Regions from separate parts of the Streptomyces sp. NPDC051136 genome, predicted to be linked through region 1. Evidence: riboswitches for the same ligand, from Rfam matches in the RefSeq annotation. Region 1 holds a riboswitch; the other holds the start of a gene.
What was found. A riboswitch is a leader RNA that binds a small molecule or an ion and turns the genes downstream of it on or off. The one in region 1 is predicted to bind glycine.

Region 2: it holds a riboswitch for glycine, as region 1 does, so the genes downstream of both, gcvT (glycine cleavage system aminomethyltransferase GcvT) here and gcvP (aminomethyl-transferring glycine dehydrogenase) in region 1, are expected to answer to the same signal.

What each region holds. Positions count from the first base shown of each region.
Region 1 is NZ_JBITFE010000016.1:9,768-13,801, reverse strand. It holds gene gcvP (aminomethyl-transferring glycine dehydrogenase) at 1-2,724, opposite strand, end outside; glycine riboswitch at 2,900-2,995, opposite strand; gene ACIBCJ_RS34155 (PRC-barrel domain-containing protein) at 3,168-3,545, shown strand; gene ACIBCJ_RS34150 (DNA polymerase IV) at 3,461-4,034, opposite strand, start outside.
Region 2 is NZ_JBITFE010000011.1:275,571-279,604, reverse strand. It holds gene gcvH (glycine cleavage system protein GcvH) at 1-256, opposite strand, end outside; gene gcvT (glycine cleavage system aminomethyltransferase GcvT) at 343-1,476, opposite strand; glycine riboswitch at 1,632-1,725, opposite strand; gene ACIBCJ_RS30005 (AAA family ATPase) at 1,905-2,573, shown strand; gene ACIBCJ_RS30000 (enhanced serine sensitivity protein SseB) at 2,652-3,419, shown strand; gene ACIBCJ_RS29995 (enhanced serine sensitivity protein SseB C-terminal domain-containing protein) at 3,612-4,034, shown strand, end outside.

The DNA.
Region 1 (4,034 bases):
CAGCGCGCCCGCGGTGTGCGGGGCGCCGCGCAACGGGTTGTCGTCGGCGGACCAGGTACCCGATCCGACCTTCTCGATCTCCGCGCGGATGGCGATCATCGCCTCGCAGAACCGGTCCAGCTCGGCCAGGTCCTCGGACTCGGTCGGCTCGATCATCAGCGTGCCGGCCACCGGGAAGGACATCGTCGGCGCGTGGAAACCGTAGTCGATCAGCCGCTTGGCGACGTCGTCGACGCTGACGCCGGTGGACTTCGTGAGCGGGCGCAGGTCGATGATGCACTCGTGCGCGACCAGCCCGCCCGGGCCCGTGTACAGCACCGGGAAGTGCGGCTCCAGGCGCTTGGCGATGTAGTTGGCGGACAGCACGGCCACCTGCGTGGCGCGCTTGAGTCCCTCGCCGCCCATCAGCCGCACGTACGACCACGAGATCGGCAGGATGCCGGCCGATCCCCACGGCGCCGCCGAGATCGGCCCGACGCCCGTCTGCGGGCCCGCCGCGGGCTGCAGCGGGTGGTTGGGCAGGTACGGCGCCAGGTGCGACCGTACGGCCACGGGGCCGACGCCGGGGCCGCCGCCGCCGTGCGGGATGCAGAAGGTCTTGTGCAGGTTCAGGTGGGAGACGTCGCCGCCGAAGTGGCCGGGCTTGGCGAGGCCGACCAGGGCGTTCAGGTTGGCGCCGTCCACGTAGACCTGGCCGCCCGCGTCGTGCACCTGCGCGCAGATGTCGGCGACGTGCTCCTCGAACACGCCGTGCGTGGAGGGGTACGTGATCATCAGCACGGCCAGCTCGTCGCGGTGCTTCTCGATCTTGGCGCGCAGGTCCTCGACGTCGATCTCGCCGTCCCCGGCGGTCTTGACGACGACGACCTTCATGCCGGCCATCACGGCGCTCGCGGCGTTGGTGCCGTGCGCGGAGGACGGGATGAGGCAGACGGTGCGCTGCTCGTCGCCGTTGGCCCGGTGGTAGCCGCGGACGGCGAGCAGGCCGGCGAACTCGCCCTGCGACCCGGCGTTGGGCTGGAGGGAGACCTTGTCGTACCCGGTGACCTCGGCGAGCCGCTCCTCCAGCTCGCGGATGAGGGTCAGGTAGCCCTGCGCCTGGTCGGCGGGCGCGAAGGGGTGCAGCGCGCCGAACTCGGGCCAGGTGACCGGCTCCATCTCGGTGGTCGCGTTGAGCTTCATGGTGCAGGAGCCCAGCGGGATCATGCCGCGGTCCAGCGCGTAGTCCCGGTCGGCCAGGCGGCGCAGGTAGCGCAGCATCGCGGTCTCGGAACGGTGCTGGTGGAAGACGGGGTGGGTCAGGAAGTCGTCGGTGCGCAGCAGCGCCTCGGGCAGCGTCTCCCCGGTGTCGGCGTCCAGGGCCTCGATGTCGCCCTCGATGCCGAACGCGTTCCACACGCCGCCGACCTGGGCACGCGTGGTGGTCTCGTCGCAGGCGAAGGACACGTGGTCGGTGTCGACGAGACGCAGGTTGATGCCGTTCTCGCGGGCGGCGTGGACGATCGCGTCGGCCCGGCCGGGCACCCGGGCGGTGACGGTGTCGAAGTAGGCGCCGTGCACGATCTCGACGCCGCCCGCGGCGAGACCGGCGGCGGTGATCGTGGCGTACCGGTGGGTGCGCCGGGCGATGGCCCGCAGTCCCTCGGGGCCGTGGTAGACGGCGTACATGCCGGCCATGACGGCGAGCAGCACCTGCGCGGTGCAGATGTTGCTGGTGGCCTTCTCACGGCGGATGTGCTGCTCGCGGGTCTGCAGGGCCAGGCGGTAGGCCTTGTTGCCGTCCGCGTCCACGGAGACGCCGACCAGACGTCCGGGCAGGCTGCGGGCGAACTTCTCGTGCACGGCCATGTAGCCGGCGTGCGGTCCGCCGAAGCCCATCGGCACACCGAAGCGCTGCGTGGTGCCGACGGCGATGTCCGCGCCCAGTTCGCCCGGCGAGGTGAGCAGCGTGAGGGCGAGCAGGTCGGCGGCGACGGTGACCAGCGCGCCGAGCTCGTGCGCCCGGTCGATCACCGGCTTGATGTCGCGCACGGCACCGGAGGCACCCGGGTACTGGATCAGGACACCGTTGATCTCCCGCTCGGCGACCTCGGCCGGGATGCCGTCGCTCAGGTCGGCGACGACCACCTCGACACCGGTCGGCTCGGCACGGGTCTGTATCACGGCGACCGTCTGCGGCAGGGCGTCCGCGTCGACCAGGAACAGGCCCTTCTTGTTCTTGCCCATGCGCCGGGACAGCGCCATCGCCTCGGCGGCGGCGGTGCCCTCGTCGAGCAGCGAGGCACCCGAGGTGGGCAGGCCGGTCAGCTCGGCGACCATGGTCTGGAAGTTCAGCAGGGCCTCGAGCCGACCCTGGGAGATCTCCGGCTGGTAGGGCGTGTACGCCGTGTACCAGGACGGGTTCTCCATGACGTTGCGCAGGATGACCGGCGGGGTGAAGGTGCCGTAGTAGCCGAGGCCGATCATGGAGTCGAGGACCTGGTTGCGGTCGGCCAGGGAGCGCAGCTCGGCCAGCACCTCCGCCTCGGAGCGCGCACCCGGCAGGTCCAGCGCGTCGGCGTTCTTGATCACTTCCGGCACGGCGGCGGCCGTCAGCTCGTCGAGCGAGCCGTAGCCCACCTGCGCGAGCATCTTGGCCCGGGCCTCGTGGTCGGGGCCGATGTGCCGCTGCTCGAAGGGCATGGCCTGTTCGAGTTCGGAGAGCGGAGTGCGATGGGCGGTCATTGCGGAGGCCTCCTGGTCTGACGACCTTCGAGGGGCACCACGGCGCGGGTACCCGGACGGCCTCCCCCTCTGTCATCTCAACCTGAGAGCTTCACCGGTCGAGCCCTGGGCTCTCCCGGCTTTCACCGTCGGTGAGAGCGGAAGCCGTGACACCCGCTCTGCTTTCCAGAGTGACCTCGTCCGTGCGGTACGTGAGCCTGAGAGATTCCGGGGAGGATTTGCTCCTTCGGCGCCTCCGGTGATGCCCGGAGGACTCTCCCGCGCGGGGTCAGCAGCCGTTTGCCAGCGTACCAGCGAGGCCGGCGCGCGGACTCGGCGTGGCCGCCGGGCCCCGTGCTTCGAGTGGCCGACCGACGCCATGTGTTCTTTTGTAGTACTTACGGATGATTAGGCGGCTGGTGTGTGACCCAGTGCGGCCCAGGTGCGATCAAGTGGAGGGCCCCGTGCGTACTGACATCGATCCGCGCAACCTGATCGGCCGCAAGGCGTTCGACCGCGACGGCACCAGGATCGGCACCGTGGACGAGGTGTACCTCGACGATGCCACCGGCGTTCCCGAGTGGGCGGCGATACGGACGGGCCTTTTCAGCAGGGACGCCTTCGTCCCCCTGGAGCCGAGCGAGCTGGTCGACGGCGCCCTGCGCGTGCCCTTCGACCGGTCCCTGATCAAGGAGGCGCCCGACTTCGGCGTCGGCCGCCATCTCTCGCCGGAACAGGAACTCCAGCTCTACCACCACTACGGCCTGGACGTGGCGGCCTCTCCCCCGCCCCCCGACCACGACTTCGGCAAGCTGGCCGGCAAGGGCAACGACGACGGCTGATCCTCCCTGCCCTCCGCGCCGGCGACCAGCGGCAGGGGATCCGCCGGGGTCAGGTCCGGGTCGCCGACCGGGAAGGTCCGCACCCGGCCGACCTCCGAGTAGGGCGTCTCGAACCGCACGGTGACCCGGCCCAGTCCGCTGCCCTGCACCCACCCGTGCCCCAGCTCCGCGTGCCGCACGTCGTGTCCCGCCGGCCACCGCCGCTCGGCGGGTGAGGCGCTGTGCTCCTCCACGGGCTCGGCCTCGGGCTCCTCGGCGAGAGCCTCGGCCCGGCCCCCGGCGGCCTGGGCGAACAGATCTTCCTGGGTGAAGTCGGCGAGCCCGGTGACCCCCACCCCGAGCAGCCGCACGCCACCGGTCGTGTCGACCGAGTCCAGCAGCCTGGCGGCGGCCTCCCGCACCACCGCCGGATCGTCGGTGGGCCCGCGCAGCGTCTCGGAGCGGGTGAGCGTGGAGAAGTCGTACCTGCGGACCTTGAGCACGATGGTC
Region 2 (4,034 bases), on a different contig from region 1:
TGACGACGTCCTCGTTGACCTCGGTGACCTCACCGGAGACGGGGGAGTAGAGGTCGGAGACGGACTTGGTCGACTCCAGTTCGCCGCAGGTCTCGCCCGCGGTCACCTGGTCGCCGACCTCGGGGAGCTGGACGAAGACGACGTCACCGAGCGCGTTGGCCGCGTGCTCCGTGATGCCGACCGTCGAGGCGCCGTCCTCGGCGCCCGACAGCCACTCGTGCTCCTTGCTGTAGCGCAGCTGCTGGGGGTTGCTCATGACCTGAATTCTCCTGTACGCGAGGAAGGGGCTGGTGAAGGGGGTGAGGGGGAGGAGACGAACGCCGCCGGGCGGCGCCGCCGGGGCTACTTCTGGCGCTTGTAGAACGGCAGCGCCACGACCTCGTACGGCTCGTGACTGCCCCGGATGTCCACACCGACGCCCGACGTGCCCGGGGCCGCGTGCGCGGGGTCGACGTAGGCCATGGCGATCGGCCTGCCCAGCGTCGGGGACGGGGCGCCGGAGGTGACCTCGCCGATCACCTCGCCGTCCGCGACCACCCGGTACCCGGCGCGCGGCACCCGGCGGCCCTCGGCGACCAGGCCGACCAGCACGCGGGGCGGCTGCGTGGCGGCGCGCTCGGCGGCCTCCGTCAGCGCGGCGCGCCCGACGAAGTCGCCCTCCTTCTCGAACTTCACCACCCGGCCCAGACCGGCGTCGAACGGCGTCAGCGCGGTCGTCAGCTCGTGCCCGTACAGCGGCATGCCCGCCTCCAGGCGGAGCGTGTCCCGGCAGGACAGGCCGCACGGGACCAGGCCGGCCCCCTCGCCCGCCTTGGTCAGCGCCTGCCACAGCTCGACGGCGTGCTCGGGCTTCACGAACAGCTCGAAACCGTCCTCGCCGGTGTAACCGGTGCGCGCGATCAGCGCCGGGACGCCCGCCACCGTGCCGGGCAGACCGGCGTAGTACTTCAGGCCGTCCAGGTCCGCGTCGGTGAGGCTCGCCAGGATGCCGGGGGACTCGGGACCCTGCACGGCGAGCAGCGCGTAGGCGTCGCGGTCGTCGCGCACCTCGGCGTCGAAGCCGGCCGCCCGCTCGGTCAGCGCGTCGAGCACGACCTGGGCGTTGGAGGCGTTGGCGACGACCATGTAGTGAGCGGCGTCGGCCCCGGTGTCGTCCAGGCGGTAGACGATCAGGTCGTCCAGGATGCCGCCGTCCTCGCGGCAGATCATGGTGTAGCGGGCGCGGCCCGGCTTCACGGTGCCGATGTTGCCGACCAGCGCGTGGTTCAGCAGCTCGGTCGCCTGCGGCCCGGTGACGGTGATCTCGCCCATGTGCGAGAGGTCGAAGAGACCGGCGCGGGTGCGCACCGCGAGGTGCTCGTCACGCTCGGAGCCGTAGCGCAGGGGCATGTCCCAGCCGGCGAAGTCGGTCATCGTCGCGCCCAGTGCGCGATGCGTCGCGTCGAGTGCGGTACGGCGGGGTTCGGTGCTGCTCATCGGTCGGTCGTCTCCCATGACAGGACGTGGCGAGGTCGATCCTCCCCATCTGTCATCGGAACCTGAGAGGTTCGCCCCGTCCACCGGAGTACGGCGATCAGGGCTTGCACCTTGGGTGGGACCGCCGTCGGGGGCGGTCCGCTTTTCAGATGTGCCTCGCCCACGCGGTAACGGTGCCTGAGAGATTCAAGGGAGGGACTTGCTCCTTCGGCGCCCCGGCGCGGCCGGGGACTCTCCCGCGCGGATTCAAACGGCCGGTATGCAGTTGGCGCCGCCATCATTGCACGACCGGCTCTTTCGTGGGAGACCGTGATCTGTAACCGGCTTGTGGCAGTAAGCGAACCAAAACGCGAGACCTGCGCATTACCTTCTCTTTACACTCGACGGGGAGAGGGACTCGTGAACCGCCCCAGGGGAGGACGATCACGGTGAACAGGACCACGGCCTGCGCCACGACCTCGGGACTCGCGCTGCCCGAGCAGCCCGCCGCCCCGGCCTCCCGGGCGGGCACCGCGCTGCCCGCTCCCGTCGTCCGCGACCTGCGGGACCGCGACGGCCGCAGTCCGCACGCCCTGCTCTTCGGGCCCCGGGACCTGGTGGTGATCACCGGACTGCCCGGCAGCGGCAAGTCCACGCTGATGCGGCGCACGGTGCGCGGCGGGCGCGTCGACTCCCAGGACACGCGCGACCGCTGGGACCACCGCATGCCGCGCCTGCTGCCCTACGCGCTCTACCGCCCCCTCGTCCGCCTCGCCCACTACGCCGGGCTGCGCCGCGCGCTGCGCTCCGGCGAGGGCGTCGTCGTGCACGACTGCGGCACCCAGACCTGGGTGCGGGGCTGGCTGGCCCGCGCCGCCCGCCGCCGGGGCGGGGCCCTGCACCTGCTGCTCCTCGACGTCGCTCCCGGCGAGGCCCTGGCCGGCCAGCGCGAGCGCGGCCGGGGCGTGTCGCGGTACGCGTTCCTGAGGCACCGCACGGCCAACTCCCGCCTGCTGCGCGCGGTGACGGAGGGTGCCCTGCCGGCCGGCTGCGCCTCCGCGGTGGTCCTGGACCGCGACGCCGCCGACGCCCTGCGGCGGATCTCCTTCACGGGGTGACACACGGGAGGACCCCGGATCGAACGGGTTAGCCTTTCAGCCACGGACAGCGGTACCAGGCAGGCGGTAGGTAGGCAGATGGACTTCCCGGCACAGGCACACCCCCATCCGCACGGCGGGTGGCCCGGCAACGAGCTGGAAGAGGTGCTGTCCGTCTCCCTCGGCGTGCCGACGGCAGGCGGCCGGATCGTGGAGGTCCTCGGCCGCAGTTACCTGTGGATACCCCTGCCCAACGGCGGTGGCCCGCACAGCGGCCCCCTCGACCTGCCCTCGCTGGAGATCGACGGTCAGGCCTACGTGCCGGTGTTCAGCTCCGAGGAGCAGTTCCGGCAGGTCGCCGGGGCGCAGATGGCGTACACCGTCGCCCCCGCCGTGGAGTTCGCGCGCGGGCTGCCCCCGCAGGTCGGCATCGTGGTGAACCCGGAGGGCGTCGTCGGCATCCCGCTGCCGCCGCCGGCCGTGGCCGAGCTGTGCCGGGCCGGGCGCACCTCGCTGGACGGGCCCGCGTCCGGCGGCCGGGTCCGTCTCTTCGAGCCGGACTGGCAGGACGACCCGGTGGACTTCCTGGCCGCGGCCTCCGCCGAGTTCGCCGCCACCGGCGTCGTCCGCAGCGCGCGCCGCTGCCTGGCCGCCGTCGAGACCGCCGACCCGGTCCTCTACATAGGCGTCGAGCTCTCCCACTGGGAGGGCGACGCCCGAGCCCTCCCCCTGGACGCCCTGGGCCGGGCCCTGGCCAGGTCCCCGCTGAAGTGGCAGGTCAACCTGGTCCTCCTGGAGGCGGCCCAGGACCCGGTCTGCGACTGGATGCGGGACACGGTCAGGCCCTTCTACGACCAGGGCTTCTGACCGCCGGTCAGGACGGGGCGGCGGAGGGGCGCGGGCGCCGCGACGTGTGCGGCTGCGCCGCACGGGCGCGACGGGCCACGACGGGACCACCGCACCGGGGACGGCAGCACGCCCCGAGCGCATAGCCCCCCGCACCCGGCGGAGCCGTAAGCTGGTTCCGACAACGGGGGACTTCTCGAAGGGGCGATACGCGTGAGCGCCAGCGGCACCACGACCGGGCAGGTCGAGCACATGCTGCGCCAGGTGACGCCCGGGCGCTACGACGCCTACGAGGCCCTGCTGCGCGCCCTCGCCACCCCCGCCTCCGGCCAGGTCTGGATGCTGCTGTGGCACGGCCAGGCCGGCTCGCCGGACGCCCAGTACGGGAAGATGGAGGTCCAGGGCTACGGCTACGCGCCCTGCGTGACCTCCGCCCAGGAGCTGTCCGCCAGCGGCTGGAACCGGTCGTACGAGGTGGTCGACGGCCTGGAGGTGGCCCGCGCCCTCTACCCGGACCACTACGGCCTGTGGCTCAACCCGCACGCCCCCGGCGGCGGCGTCGGCATTCCCTGGCTCGACCTGCGGCGGATCGCCTCGGGCCTGGACCGCCAGCCGGCCGGCCCCCTGCGCCTGTCC